DNA from 4 places in the Halobacillus sp. ACCC02827 genome. Region 1 is predicted to be linked to each of the others. Evidence: riboswitches for the same ligand, from Rfam matches in the RefSeq annotation. Region 1 holds a riboswitch; each other region holds the start of a gene.
The links. A riboswitch is a leader RNA that binds a small molecule or an ion and turns the genes downstream of it on or off. The one in region 1 is predicted to bind thiamine pyrophosphate.
Positions count from the first base shown of each region.

Region 2: linked by a shared signal. The riboswitch ahead of thiT (energy-coupled thiamine transporter ThiT) and the one ahead of tenA (thiaminase II) in region 1 are both predicted to bind thiamine pyrophosphate.
Region 3: linked by a shared signal. The riboswitch ahead of QRD89_RS10725 (YkoF family thiamine/hydroxymethylpyrimidine-binding protein) and the one ahead of tenA (thiaminase II) in region 1 are both predicted to bind thiamine pyrophosphate.
Region 4: linked by a shared signal. The riboswitch ahead of QRD89_RS11085 (thiamine phosphate synthase) and the one ahead of tenA (thiaminase II) in region 1 are both predicted to bind thiamine pyrophosphate.

Region 1 covers NZ_CP128168.1:3,430,272-3,433,616, forward strand. The annotation lists gene thiM (hydroxyethylthiazole kinase) at 1-274, opposite strand, end outside; gene thiD (bifunctional hydroxymethylpyrimidine kinase/phosphomethylpyrimidine kinase) at 271-1,077, opposite strand; gene tenA (thiaminase II) at 1,074-1,760, opposite strand; TPP riboswitch at 1,803-1,906, opposite strand; gene thiW (energy coupling factor transporter S component ThiW) at 1,912-2,400, opposite strand; TPP riboswitch at 2,487-2,597, opposite strand; gene QRD89_RS18065 (DUF3221 domain-containing protein) at 2,697-3,212, shown strand; gene QRD89_RS18070 (Fic/DOC family protein) at 3,240-3,345, opposite strand, start outside.
Region 2 covers NZ_CP128168.1:1,316,282-1,319,626, forward strand. The annotation lists gene QRD89_RS06985 (SDR family oxidoreductase) at 1-776, shown strand, start outside; gene QRD89_RS06990 (alpha/beta hydrolase) at 730-1,467, shown strand; TPP riboswitch at 1,551-1,650, shown strand; gene thiT (energy-coupled thiamine transporter ThiT) at 1,740-2,309, shown strand; gene QRD89_RS07000 (phospholipase D family protein) at 2,485-3,345, shown strand, end outside.
Region 3 covers NZ_CP128168.1:2,004,999-2,008,343, reverse strand. The annotation lists gene QRD89_RS10735 (ABC transporter ATP-binding protein) at 1-579, opposite strand, end outside; gene QRD89_RS10730 (ECF transporter S component) at 579-1,157, opposite strand; gene QRD89_RS10725 (YkoF family thiamine/hydroxymethylpyrimidine-binding protein) at 1,154-1,753, opposite strand; TPP riboswitch at 1,848-1,947, opposite strand; gene QRD89_RS10720 (PH domain-containing protein) at 2,086-2,517, shown strand; gene QRD89_RS10715 (GNAT family N-acetyltransferase) at 2,537-3,016, shown strand; gene QRD89_RS10710 (GNAT family N-acetyltransferase) at 3,018-3,345, shown strand, end outside.
Region 4 covers NZ_CP128168.1:2,076,366-2,079,710, reverse strand. The annotation lists gene panF (sodium/pantothenate symporter) at 1-38, shown strand, start outside; gene QRD89_RS11090 (LLM class flavin-dependent oxidoreductase) at 83-1,093, opposite strand; TPP riboswitch at 1,502-1,611, shown strand; gene QRD89_RS11085 (thiamine phosphate synthase) at 1,701-2,276, shown strand; gene thiO (glycine oxidase ThiO) at 2,273-3,345, shown strand, end outside.

The sequences.
Region 1 (3,345 bases):
CGACGGGATCGAGAACGACAGGAATACCTTTCTCATTAGCGGCTCTTCCTGCCAAGATCATGGATTCCACCTGGTAATCATTCAATGTTCCGATATTCAACAACACCCCGTCTGCCAACATCGCTACGTCCGCCGCTTCCTGATGGGCGGCTGCCATGATTGGCGAAGACCCGAAAGCAAGCGCACCGTTCGCTGTGAAATGGACGACCACTTGGTTCGTGATGTGATGAATCAGCGGCCGCTTTTCTCTTACTTTTTCTATGATGGTGTTCATCCTTTCATCGTCTCCTTCCTGGTGGCAAAATGATTGGTGGGTCCGCTTCCTGCTCCCAGGTCAAAGGAGTAACGAATGGCTTCGGTAACAAAGTACTTACTTTTACGGACGGCTTCTTTCAACGTATCGCCCCGGCTTAAGTATGCCGTGATCGCAGCCGAATACGTACAACCGGTGCCATGGGTGTTATTCGTATCGATTCGCTCTGCTTCCAAAACGGTCATCTCGTTTCCATCATATAAATAATCGACCGCATGACCTCTCAGATGACCTCCTTTGACAAGTGCTGCACCAGCTCCATAAACCTCGACAAGTTCTTCCGCTGCCTTTTTCATAGCTTCTTCCGTCTCTATCGCCTTACCGGTCAAATACTCCGCTTCCGGTATGTTCGGTGTTACGAGCGTTGTTAAAGGAACAAGCTCTTTCCTGAGATAATCCCTCGCCTTTTCCTCAATTAAAGGATCGCCGCTCGTTGCTACCATCACAGGGTCCATGACGTATGCAGCCTCTGTTTCCTTCAGCCATTGTTTAAGGACCTCCATCATATCGATAGTTGCCACCATACCCGTTTTCAGTGCATCGATCGGCATATCGTCTGATACTGCATAGAGCTGCTGCTTCAGCATCGTGACCGGAAGATGATGAACCGCAGATACGCCGGTCGTATTCTGAGCGACTACCGAAGTGACGACGCTCATCCCATAACTTTGAAGCTCTTGAAACGTCTTTAAATCCGCCTGGATACCCGCACCGCCGCTTGGATCCGTTCCGGCGATGGTAAGAGCACACTTCACTCGGTTCATCGGTAAACCCCCTCAGCTACGGGCCATTCCTCGACGGTATAGGCCATTTCCCAGAAGGATAATTCCAGCTGGCAGCTCTTTCGGAAAGCTTCACGCATCTTATTCTTCTCCTCGTCTGAAGCTTGCTCTGCATAGGCATCAAGCTTCTCACAAAGCTGTCCTGTCAATCCGCCTATTTCTTCCTCTGCATAGAAATCGATCCAATCAAAGAACGGATGATTTTCGTCCGGTTGATAGGCTTTCGTTAGTTCTTTACCGATTTCGAGATATGTCCAGGGGCATGGAAGTAAGGCGGCAATAATTTCTCCAATACTGCCCATATGCGCATGGTAGAGCATATGTTTAATATAGTGGTCCGCTGTCGGTGGCAGCGGGTAACCCTGCAGTTCCTCATATTCTTTACCGATATATCGGCACAGGTTGTTATGGGGATGCACTTCACTGTGGAGCACAAAGTTGATCTGGTCATTGAAGAGCTCAATATCTTCTCTTTTTGGTGATTTGGAAACAGCAATGCCGTACACATGCATAAATGCATTCAAATATTCAAAGTCCGCTTTCACATAATGAGCGACAGCTTCTTTCGGAAGTTCTCCTTTTCCGAGACCTTCAACAAATGGATGGTGAAAAATAGCTTCAAACACGTCCTGATTTTCTTTTCTTAATTGAGTGGAGAATGACATAGTGGTGCCTCCCTGGGTTATTCGGAAGCTACTAGAGGATTGCAGAGGTCCAGACTACTTCCCTACGCTGGTACGAACCAGATCAGGTGTTGAGGGACAAAGGATAATCCTTATCTCAGCGATAATTCGCGCCCCTAGCAGTTTCCGTGTATTATGGTTGTAATAGAAGTTGTTCTGCTTTGATACGTGACAGCACAAACCAGCCGATGGCAGCTCCTGACAGACTGCTGATGAAGAAAGAAGGAACAAAGGCAAACGCTCCGGCCGCACTGCCCATGATGAATCCAGCCAGCGGAACGGCGAGTAATGCTCCAATGATTCCAGTTCCAATCACCTCGCCGACTACAGCTGTCCCTTTCCGTTTGTATATCCGATAAAACAAACCAGCAAATAATGCTCCGACCATTCCACCAGGAAAAGCCAACAGTGTTCCTAGCCCTAAAAGAAATCGCAGCAGGCCGATGCAGAAAGCAATGGCAGCAGCAGGCAGCGGTCCAAGCATCACAGCAGCCATGACATTTACCGCATGTTGGACAGGATATGCCTTCGCGATGCCTGCCGGAAACCAGAGCAGCTGTGCTCCGAATGTTCCAATGGCAACAAACAGTGCCATAATAGTCAATAAACGTGTACGGTTCAATACATTCCCCCCTTCCATAGGAAAATAAAAAAGCCAGGTCCTGGAGAGGACCTGACTCGGATCATAGACAGTCGATGAATAACTATTCGTTCGTCTGACTACTTCCCTCCGCTGGTATTAACCAGATCAGGTTTATAAGAGTCGAAAAGCTTTACGCTTTCCTCTCAGCCTGTAACAAGGCCCCCCTAGTAGTTGAATCGTACTATTTGCTTGGTTGAGTCTTATGATAACAAAGTTCGTATCTTCTGTCATGTGCAATATTCTGAATAATATCTGTATTCGAGAGGAGAATGACAATGAGAAACATCTGGACAATGATGGGGGCCGCTTGTTTGATTCTTTTGGCGGGGTGCAGTTCTGCACCAGCCGGCTCGGATTATGAGGAAACGGAAGCAGAGGCGCCTCCGGAGCAAGCAGAAATCAGCGGATATGTGATGGAACAGGAAGGATCCAGTATCCTTGTCGTCACTCCGACTACAGAGTCAGAAGAAAAAGGGCGGGCGATGTGGGTGTCTGAAGCTCCGGACAACGAATGGACAGGTAAATATGTAGATGTTTGGACAGACGGCCCCATTAAAGAAAGTTTTCCAGAACAGGCACCTGCCGATAAGGTTTCCGAAGTGGAGATGAGTGAAGTAGAAGGGGCCCGATTGACGACCTCCGAAGCCTTGGCTTCCGCTCTAACCGATGTAGAAGATGACAAAATTGTCGCCGTGGCGGAAATTCTATTTGATGAAGACGATGACCAGTGGCAGATTGTTCTTAAGGAAAACGAAGGACCGGAGAAGGAAGTGCTTGTAGAAGATGAATAAAAAGCCGGGGATTCCCCCGGCTTTTGCTCATTTGGCAAGTGGAACAAGCGACGCTTGGATAACCGAATAAAGACTGCTGATATCCTTGACTGAATCGATGCTCGCTTGAAAGACCTCCTCTTTCGGTACACAG
Region 2 (3,345 bases), 1.6 Mb from region 1:
CAGCGATTTCCAATCACGTGAGGAGCCGGATCACGGTTTGGAAGCTCGACGTGACCGATGATGCTTCCATCGCTGCATTTAAAGAAAAGCTGAACGATTTGGAAGCAGTCGACGTTCTCGTCAACAATGCTGGTTTTGCAATCGGCGGCTTTCTCGAGCAGATACCGCTGGAAGCGTACAGACGTCAGTTCGAGACGAATGTGTTCGGGGTCATCGCCGTCACCCAGGCAGTTCTGCCGCTCATGCGGAAGCAGAAGCGTGGCAAGATTATCAATGTGAGCAGCGTCAGCGGTTTGATCGGATTCCCGGGGTTATCGGCATACGTGTCATCGAAACATGCGCTCGAAGGGCTTACAGAAAGCCTCCGCTTCGAGGTCCAGCCATTCGGCATCGATGTTGCTCTTGTAGAGCCGGGCTCGTACCAAACGAATATATGGTCAGCCGGAATGGAACTCCCGGACGCTGTCCATGACCCTGATTCTCCCTATGCTGATTACATAAAAGGACTATGGAATGCGTTGAATGGAGACAGCCGCGAAAATCCGTCGGATGTAGCTGCATTGATGACCGAGTTGGTCGAGCAGGACAGAATACGGAAGCTGCGCTTTCCAATCGGAGCGAAAGTGAAGTTCAACGTATTTCTGAAACGGGTCATGCCTTGGAGAATATTGGAGAAAGCAGTGCTGACGACGGTTTTAGGAAAAGGAAAAACGAACAGGAGGAAACGAAATGACCGCAGTGATGAGTGGGGCAGAAGAGATACGGTTCGAGGGTAATGAGGTAGGGATCCTGGTATCCCATGGATTTACAGGAACGACGCAAAGTATGAGGCCGCTGGCAGAAGCATATGGCCGCGCCGGGTATACCGTCGTCTGTCCGAGACTGAAGGGGCACGGGACCACGCCGGAGGACATGGAGTCCACGAGTCATGAAGACTGGATTCAATCGGTCATGGAAGCCTTTGACTGGCTGGAAGCGCGTTGTGAAAAAATCTTCGTCGTCGGCTTGTCGATGGGAGGGACGCTTGCTTTATATGTGGCAGGGAAGAAGAAGGTCGCCGGCGTCATCCCGATCAATGCAGCAATCGATATCCCGGTGCTTGAGAACAGCTCGAGCACAGAGGAGCGCTTTCTTGAAGCGATTGGATCGGATATTAAAGATCCGGAAAGTGACGAGCTCGGCTATGATCGGACACCGGTAAAATCGATTAAAGAGCTGTCGATGCTCATGGGGAAGACCAGGGATCTATTAAGCAGCATTCATTGTCCGATCGTCGTTTTCGTTTCAAGGGAGGATCATGTCGTGCCCCCGAACAATTCCGAGGTAATCTTTGAAACGGTTTTTTCCGAGCATAAAGAAATTATTCATTTGGATGACAGCTATCACGTCGCAACGCTCGACCATGATAAAGACTTGATCATCGAGCGCAGTCTGGAGTTTTTCCAGACGTACACAAATACGAAATAGCATTCCCCGGGAAATAAAAGGCCTTTGTAATTTCGGGTGGTTTCGACTATAATAGAAGACAAATCAAGAAAAGTAAACGGTATAAAGCCTTCAAGGGGAGCCTCCGGCTGAGAGTGGACGCTGTGTCCAGACCCTTCGAACCTGTCAGTTAGCACTGGCGCAGGGATGGCGGCTTTTTTGATGGTGCAATGCTCAACAAGGGACTCCTCCATCAGGAAGCTTCCCTTTTTGGCATTGCTTTTTTTGTGTTCAATTATTGGGGGTAGATAACGATGAGAAATCGTCGTGTATTATTTCTTGTCGAAGTAGCTATATTCTCTGCTTTGGCACTGCTTTTGGACATCATTCCATTTCTTTCATTCAAATTGTGGGCACAGGGTGGTTCTGTGTCGCTCGCGATGGTTCCTGTCTTCATCATCGCTTTCCGTTGGGGAATCAAAGGCGGAGTCGCCACCGGGCTGCTGCTCGGGGCCTATCAAATCTTAACCGGTGCTTACATCATGACACCTCTTCAGACGTTTCTTGATTACTTCGTAGCTTTCGGTGTCATCGGACTTGCAGGTGTCGCGGCAAAGCCGGTATGGAACGCGGTACGGAAACAAAACAAAAAAGCGATCGTCGGCTGGATCATTGTCGGCTGCTTTGTCGGGAGTCTCCTGCGTTTCTTCGGACATTTTCTCGCAGGGATCGTCTTTTACGGGGAGTTCGCGCCGGAAGGACAGCCGGTCTGGCTGTATTCGCTCGTCTATAACGGGGGGTATATGCTGCCTGCATTCGTATTGAGCAGTATCGTCCTCATCATTCTTTTTCTGCAGCGTCCGAAGCTGCTCACACAAGAATAATACAAGGTTCCCATCCCGCTCCTAGGAATCCTAAACCACTAAAAGCATCGTGCTCCGGCACGATGCTTTTCTATTTTTTATAGGGAGGGAGACCCTATTTTATAGCATATGGGTTTCATGCTTCCTGTAGAAGTGTATATACCATTGCACTGGTTACATAAAAGGAGGGCTGGAAATGAAGAAGCTTTTTAGAAAGAAGCGGTTTTGGTTGATTGTCATTCTTATATTTATCGTACTCGTTTTCATGATCGCTTATCATACATCGTGGAAGAAGCTTCCTGAGGGCATCTCCTATGAAGGGGACGTGCACGAACTATCGGGCGTGGAGTTTTTTCGGGATCTCACGTATGAAGATGAAGAAGGTAATACGGTTCACGACGCGGAGATATTCGATGAAATAAACGCCATGATTGATGAGGCGGAGGATTTCATTGTTGCAGATATGTTTTTATTTAACGGCTACACAGATGGAAAAAGAGATTTTCCGCCACTGTCGGAAAACCTGGTGGATGCCATTCTCGCCCAAAAGGAAAAGCATCCTGACTTGAAGGTCGTTTTCATCACCGATCCAATCAATACGGTTTACGGGTCTTATGAGTCGGAATCGATCAAGCGGCTGAGGGATGGGGGTGTCGATGTCGTGCTGACGGACCTGAACGAGCTCCGTGATTCCAACCCGCTCTACTCCAGCGTCTGGAGGCTTACGGCTTCATGGATGGGGACAGGCGACGGCGGCTGGATCAGCAACCCGCTCGCAAAAGATGCACCCGGTGTCACTCTGCGCTCGTATTTGAAGCTGATGAATATTAAAGCGAATCACAGGAAGCTCGTTGTGACGGAAGATGCGGCAATCGTATCGACGGCCAACCCGCATGACGCGAGCGGTTACCATGAGAATGTGGCGTTCAAGATGACAGGCCCGATCATCCGGGACATTCTCGAAGCCGAGGAGGCAGTTGTCCGTTATTCCGGCGACGCTGATTTCCCGGATTACAAGAACAGGAAATGGGAAAAACAGGATGGTCCAGTGAAGACC
Region 3 (3,345 bases), 1.4 Mb from region 1:
CTTACGCTTTATTTCTGAGAGAATCTCGATGAATTCTCTAGCCGAAACCGGGTCCAGATTCGCTGTTGGTTCATCTAATATCAGCACATCCGGCTCCATTACGAGTGTACAGGCAAGAGCCAGTTTCTGCTTTTGGCCGCCGGAAAGGACGTGGATTTTTTCTTTCTTGTATTGTTCCAGACCAACCCAGGAGAGCGCCTGTTCGATAAGATCCTGCATTTGCGAAGGAGGTACGGCCAAATTCTCAAGACCAAAAGCTACTTCCTCCTCTACTGTAAGCATACAAAACTGCGTTTCAGGATCCTGAAATACGACGCCTACTTTTTTTGCTGCTTCTCCCGGTTTATAGGTGCACGCATCTTTTCCTGCTATCTTGACGGTACCGGTCATGGTGCCGTCAAGTTCTTCAGGGTAAAGCCCCGTCAGGCAATGCACCAGGGAACTTTTTCCCGAGCCACTTGGACCAAGTACCAAAACGCTGTCTCCTTGTGCGACATTTAAATTTATATCCTTAAGTACCGGCTGCGGGTGTTGGTCATAAGTCAACGATAAATGGTCAACTTCAAAAATCATTTTCATTATGCCGCCCGCTTCCTACGACGTTCTTTACCCAGAGCAAATCCTGACAGCACTCCTGTTTTGGCAAGGGCATCGGCAATTGCTTTTCCTGCCAGCCCGGAGATGAGAGCTCCACTTAGAAGTCTAATGATGAACATAGCTGCTACGTAATCCGTACTTAAGGCGCTGTACCCCAGGCGGAAATATTCCCAGAAAAAGCTGAACACGGCAGCCATCATACCGGAGAGCATAAGTGTAAGGAGTTGGTAACTCTTATAACGGGTGATGGCGAAGGCGGTCTCTGCCCCAAGTCCTTGAATGACGCCTGTCAAAATGAGCATCGGTCCGGACGCATTCCCGAGCAGCATTTCCACAGTGGCGGCAATGGTTTCCGATAAGAATGCAGCGCCTGGTTTCCTTAGTATGTAGGCGGCGATAATGGAGACAATGAACCATATTCCATATATGAAGTCATATCCAATCGGACCCATTAATCCGGACAGAACTTTGCCTACAGGTAGAAAAGCTAAGTAAACAACAGCGAATACGACGGCAAGAACAGACATGACGACGATTTCTTTTAATTTCCAGTTCTTCATTCCTCCTCCTCCTTTTTAGATGGGCTGTTTGCAGAAATGCTCACAGTCATCACGGTGTGGGAGGATCCACCGGCTTCTGTTTCCTTAAACACGTTTTCCAAACCGTGAAAGATGTCGTGGATATCCCCCTCCAGCCTGGTGGAATAGTGGGCAGGTGTTACAGAAATGCCTTGTTCTCTCATCCTTTCAATCTTTTCGTAAATCGTTTCCATATACTTACCTCCACCTAAAGGGTATAGAGAAAACTTAGCTGCCACCGCCTGTTTGACAGCTGCTGTATTCCTGTTCATCACGTTAGATGTTTCATCCAGGTACACATCACCAGTAGAATCGCCAGGGCAGCCGATGGAAAACGTCCCCTGAAATGCGGCATGAACCCCTGTGACGGCGGTATGGTGAAAGACGGCTTTGGCTACGTCAAAGACGTGTTCCAAACGTCCGCGAACCGTCGTCGTAACATGATCCGTTTTCATCCATACTTTGGATGTGTCGGTCTGTTGAAGGCTTGTCATGATCATATCCTGAAAGTCATTACACATAGGATGGACAGAAAAAGAGCAGCCGGCAATTTTTGAATTTCCACATACTTGAGTCATATAATTTCCTCCTTTTTTAAACACAAAAAAACTGCATTCCATGGGAATGCAGTCCAACAATCGAAAAGAAAAGCCAAAAAAGAAGTCTGATCGCGAGAGTCAGGCTGCACTTCCCCACGCTAGTATTATCTAGTTCGGGTGCTAAGGGTCGGATAAACCTCTCAGCCGCAAATGCAGCTCCCCCAGTGCAAGTTCCATGTTATGCAGTTGTCTTGGATGCCTTCATCTTAGCGAATATTTTAATTTTTGTAAATGGTTGTTTTTCTTGAAACGTATGCAGGGGTCCGGTCGTAGAATGTAGTAGTATAAAATTTCCATAAAGGAGAGATGGTATGAGCAATCAGCAATCCCTTCGATTCACGTCAAAGAAAAGCAAGTGGTTATCCGTCTTCTTGGTTCTGGTAATGGGAGTGGTACTTATTGATGCGATAGGCGGACTGGAGTGGGGGGTATTTATGATTCCCGGCCTTTCGAATTCTTACATTGCCAAGGTGATCTTTGCAGTTGTTATAAGTGCGCTCGTCGGCTGGATATATTTTGGGACACGATATATCATCGATCACGAGGAGTTGAAAATCGTCTACGGTCCTTTCCGGAAGCGTGTACCGCTTGACCAAATCAGGAGAGTGGAGGAAGTGAAGGATATACTTCAGGCACCTGCCCTTTCCTTTGACCGCCTGGAAATTCACTATGGAACAGCGGAGTCCATTAAAGTATCCCCGAAAAATAAATCGCTGTTTCTGAAGGAGATTGGGAGTAGATGAGAAAGTACGGAGCACTTTCATGAATATATACAAAAAACAGGAGACAGCTAAGGGAAAGTGGGATTCCTTTTTTAAGGATAACTGGGACAGTCCATATATGATCGTATCAAGCGGGATCTACGATTGCAGGAAGTTAGATGGGTTCACATATGTGGGGGAAAAAGCAGAAATTATCGGTCTCATCACATACGTGGAGAGTGAGGAGGAAGTGGAAATCGTATCTCTGGACAGGTTGAGGGAAGGAAGAGGGATAGGTTCTCTTCTGATTGATAGAGTCGAGAGTGTAGCAGATGGTCGAAGGATTAAGGTAATCACGACGAATGAAAATATTCATGCTATCCGTTTCTATCAGCGCAGAGGCTTCCGATTGAAGTCCGTCGTTAGAGGAGCGGTTGAAAAAGCGAGATTAGTAAAACCATCCATCCCCCGCTTTTCTTCTACAGGGATACCAATTTTGGATGAAATCGTTTTGGTGAAAGGAGATGGGGAAGGTGAGTGAAATGACTCTGGTGAAGCCTGCCTTGAAGTGGAAGGATGCTTACATAAATTATTATAAGGAATGGCTGGAAAGTGGAGAAACGATGATACCATGGGTCATAGAGAAAGATCCGTATGCTTTTGACGAGATGATAGAATTCCTGGAAAATAATGAACGAGGAGTCTATCTTCCTCCCGGGTGGGTACCGGACACCACCTATTGGATGATGGATAAACAAGAACGAATAATCGGTGTTACCAACATACGCCACAAATTGACAGATCGTCTGAGAAAAGAAGGCGGTCATATAGGATATGGTATCCGACCTTCGGAAAGAAGGAATGGTTATG
Region 4 (3,345 bases), 1.4 Mb from region 1:
TGCAGGAGGAAATTATAGAGAAGCTTTGGAAGGTATAGAAAGAAGCCACGATTATATAATAATCGTGGCTTTTTTCTATACATCAATGATTATTGGTTTCTTTCATGATCTCTGAGACGATTTCATAGGAACGAAGACGTGCTTCATGGTCATAGATCGGAGAGGTGATCATAATTTCGTCCGCTTGTGTTTCGGATTGGAATTTTTCCAGCTTCCGTTTAACGGTTTCTTTGCTCCCGATAATTGAAGCGCCAAGCTGTTGATGAAGGGCCATTTTCTCTTGAGACGTCCAAACTTGTTCTATATCATCTACAGGCGGCTGCAGCAGTTTTGTCGTGCCGCGCACGAGATTCAAGAACTGTTGCTGCAGTGAAGTCGCAAGCCTTGTCGCTTCTTCATCGGTATCCGCTGCAATCAAGTGAACGCCGAGCATGGCATAAGGTTGTTCCAGCTCACCAGATGGCTTGAAGCTTCCACGATAAAGATTCAGTGCTCCGTGTGTATTGTTCGGAGAGAAGTGACTTGCAAACGAGAACGGCAGCCCGAGCTGTCCTGCAAGCTGTGCGCTGAACCCGCTTGACCCGAGCAGCCAGATCGGCACGTCTGTTCCTTCTCCTGGGTAGGCATGGACCGGGTTATCCCCTCGGAAGTATCCCCTAAGTTCGTCTACCTGCTGTGGAAATTCATTTGGATCACTCTCCAAATGCCTCCGCATCGCTCTTGCCGTCATTTGATCCGTACCCGGAGCACGGCCAAGTCCAAGGTCGACTCGTCCCGGAAATAGTGTTTCCAGCGTTCCGAACTGCTCGGCGATAATCAGTGGTGCATGGTTTGGAAGCATCACACCCCCGGAACCAACGCGGATCTCAGACGTATGGTGAAGGACGTGACTGACAGCGAGAGCCGTAGCAGAACTTGCGATGGCGGGCATGTTATGATGTTCTGCCATCCAGTATCGGTTGTAACCGAGCTTTTCTGCGTGTTGGGCTAAGCTTATCGTATCTTCAAAAGCCTGTTTCGTAGACCTGCCTTCTTTTACACTGACAAGGTCAAGAACGGATATTTTTGTATCGGAAAAAGATGTATTCGTCATATCGTTTACCTTCTTTCTTTAGGAAAATCCTATAGCATATCTTAACAAGATTATTTCGTGTTTCAAAATGTTTTGTTTCTCTATTATTTACGGGACTAAAATACTGGTATATTATAACTAGATATGGGTGTTTTTTAAGACAGAGAAGATAAGGGGGACGAAGCATAATGAAAAATTTTTTGAACCGGTGGCTTGGCAGGAAACGTTGTGTGATATGTGGACGTAAACCAGTAGATCCATCGCGGTATTACAATGATGAAGGCAGGGCTGTCGTCGTTTGCCGGACGTGCGTTACCTATGCAGAACGGAGAGCATTCAGGAAAAGATGACGGAGTACCTTGCAAAAATATGGTAGACGAAATTTTCAATGTATTGTAGGATGAACACATGCATTACAAAATCAATAAGCACATGCACTAGGGGTGCCTTTAAGAAAAGGCTGAGATCGAAGTGATACTTCGGGACTCTTTGAACCTGAACTGGCTCAAACCAGCGGAGGAAAGTGGCGGCTATATCAAAACAATCACGCTGCACTCACGTGTACGTATGTTCAAGTATGCCACTTTCCTTCTGGAAAGTGGCATTTTTTATTGGGGGGAACAAAGCAATGAAGCTTTTAGCCGTTACAAAAGACGAGATGGATCCCGTCACCTTGAAGAGTATAATTCCAGCCATTGATCCGTATGTCGACACTGTCATTTACCGAGATAACTCAAAGTCTCTGGTGGATTATGAAGCTGCATTTAGAGACTTGATGGATGTCTCTGATAAGTGGACGGTTCACAAGCATAGTGGAATTGCAGATCGTACGGATCGAAGCGTCCATTATCCAGAGAGGTGTATGGATGATCTTAAGGTAGGAACAGGGAAGGTTAGAGGGGTTTCCGTTCACAGTTTGGAATCAGGCAGAACAGCACAAAGGGCAGGCGCGGACTATGTTCTCTTCGGTCATATATTTCAGTCGGACAGTAAGCGGAACGCGCCACCCAGGGGGATAAGCTCGTTGATGGAGCTTACCGGAGGGTTGGCTATTCCTGTTTTCGCTATCGGAGGGATTCAGCCACAGCATATATCTCTGTTGCGGAAGGCAGGAGCAGCAGGCGTGGCTGTGCAGTCGGGTATTTTCGACGCGGAGGATCCAATTTCGGCAGCAGAAAATTATCGGGAGGCGATTCTTTCATGAAGAACCATTGGGATACGGTAATCGTTGGTGGGGGCATCATCGGTCATTCTATTTCTTATCACCTTAGTAAGGCAGGGGCCGATGTGTGTGTGCTGGATAAAGGTACAGGTGGCAGACGAGCGACAGGGGCTGCTGCAGGGATGCTGGGGGTCCACACGGAAAACCGGACGCCGGGACTGTACCATGAATTTTGTGTCAAGAGCAGAGATATGTATAACGAATTGCAAACAGAATTGTACCAGTGTTCCGGAATCGACATTCAGCTGACTACAAACGGTATGCTCCAAATCGCTTTGGATGAGAGGGAGGCGAAAGAACTGCAGGAGAAGCAGCAATCTTTTCCCTCTCTCTCCTGGCTGGACGATCGAGAGATGAAAATCCGTCATCCGTGGGTTAAGTCCTCCGGGGCTTTATGGATGCGGGAGGACGGCAACGTAAAACCGGAAAAAGTGGCTGAAGCGTTCAAGCGAGGCGCACGGTCATTCGGAAGCACCGTTAAGGATGGGTGCTTCGTCATCCGCATACGGAAGAGCGGACAAGGATATGAGGTGACGACGAATGAAGGAGAGATCTTCGCAGAGCGTATCGTCGTCGCTGCCGGGGCAGACAGTGGACCATGGTTCAGGGAAACAGGCCTACCAAACCCGATGGTTCCAGTGAAAGGGGAATGCTTCTCTATTAAACCGAGGAACCTGTTGTTTCAGGAAACTTACTTCTCTCCTTCTTTTTATGTCGTACCGAAGAGGGACGGAAGCATCGTTATTGGAGCCACCTCCAGAGAAGGGGATGGCAGCGAATCGACTTCTGCCGGCGGAATTGCCGACTTGATGGATCAGGTGTTTCGCGTTTTCCCGGCGCTTAGAGAGGAGCCGCTTGAGAAGTGGTGGTCCGGAGTAAGGCCTGGTACGTCGGACGGGCGCCCGGTCATCGGAGAGCATCCACAAGAGAAAGGCATCTTCTTTGCAACGGGTCACTACCGGAACGGCATCCTTCTTGCTCCTGCAACAGGAAAACTGATTCAGAGCTTGTTTGAGAAAGGCACGTTTGCAAAGAAGTATGAGGGTTTGTT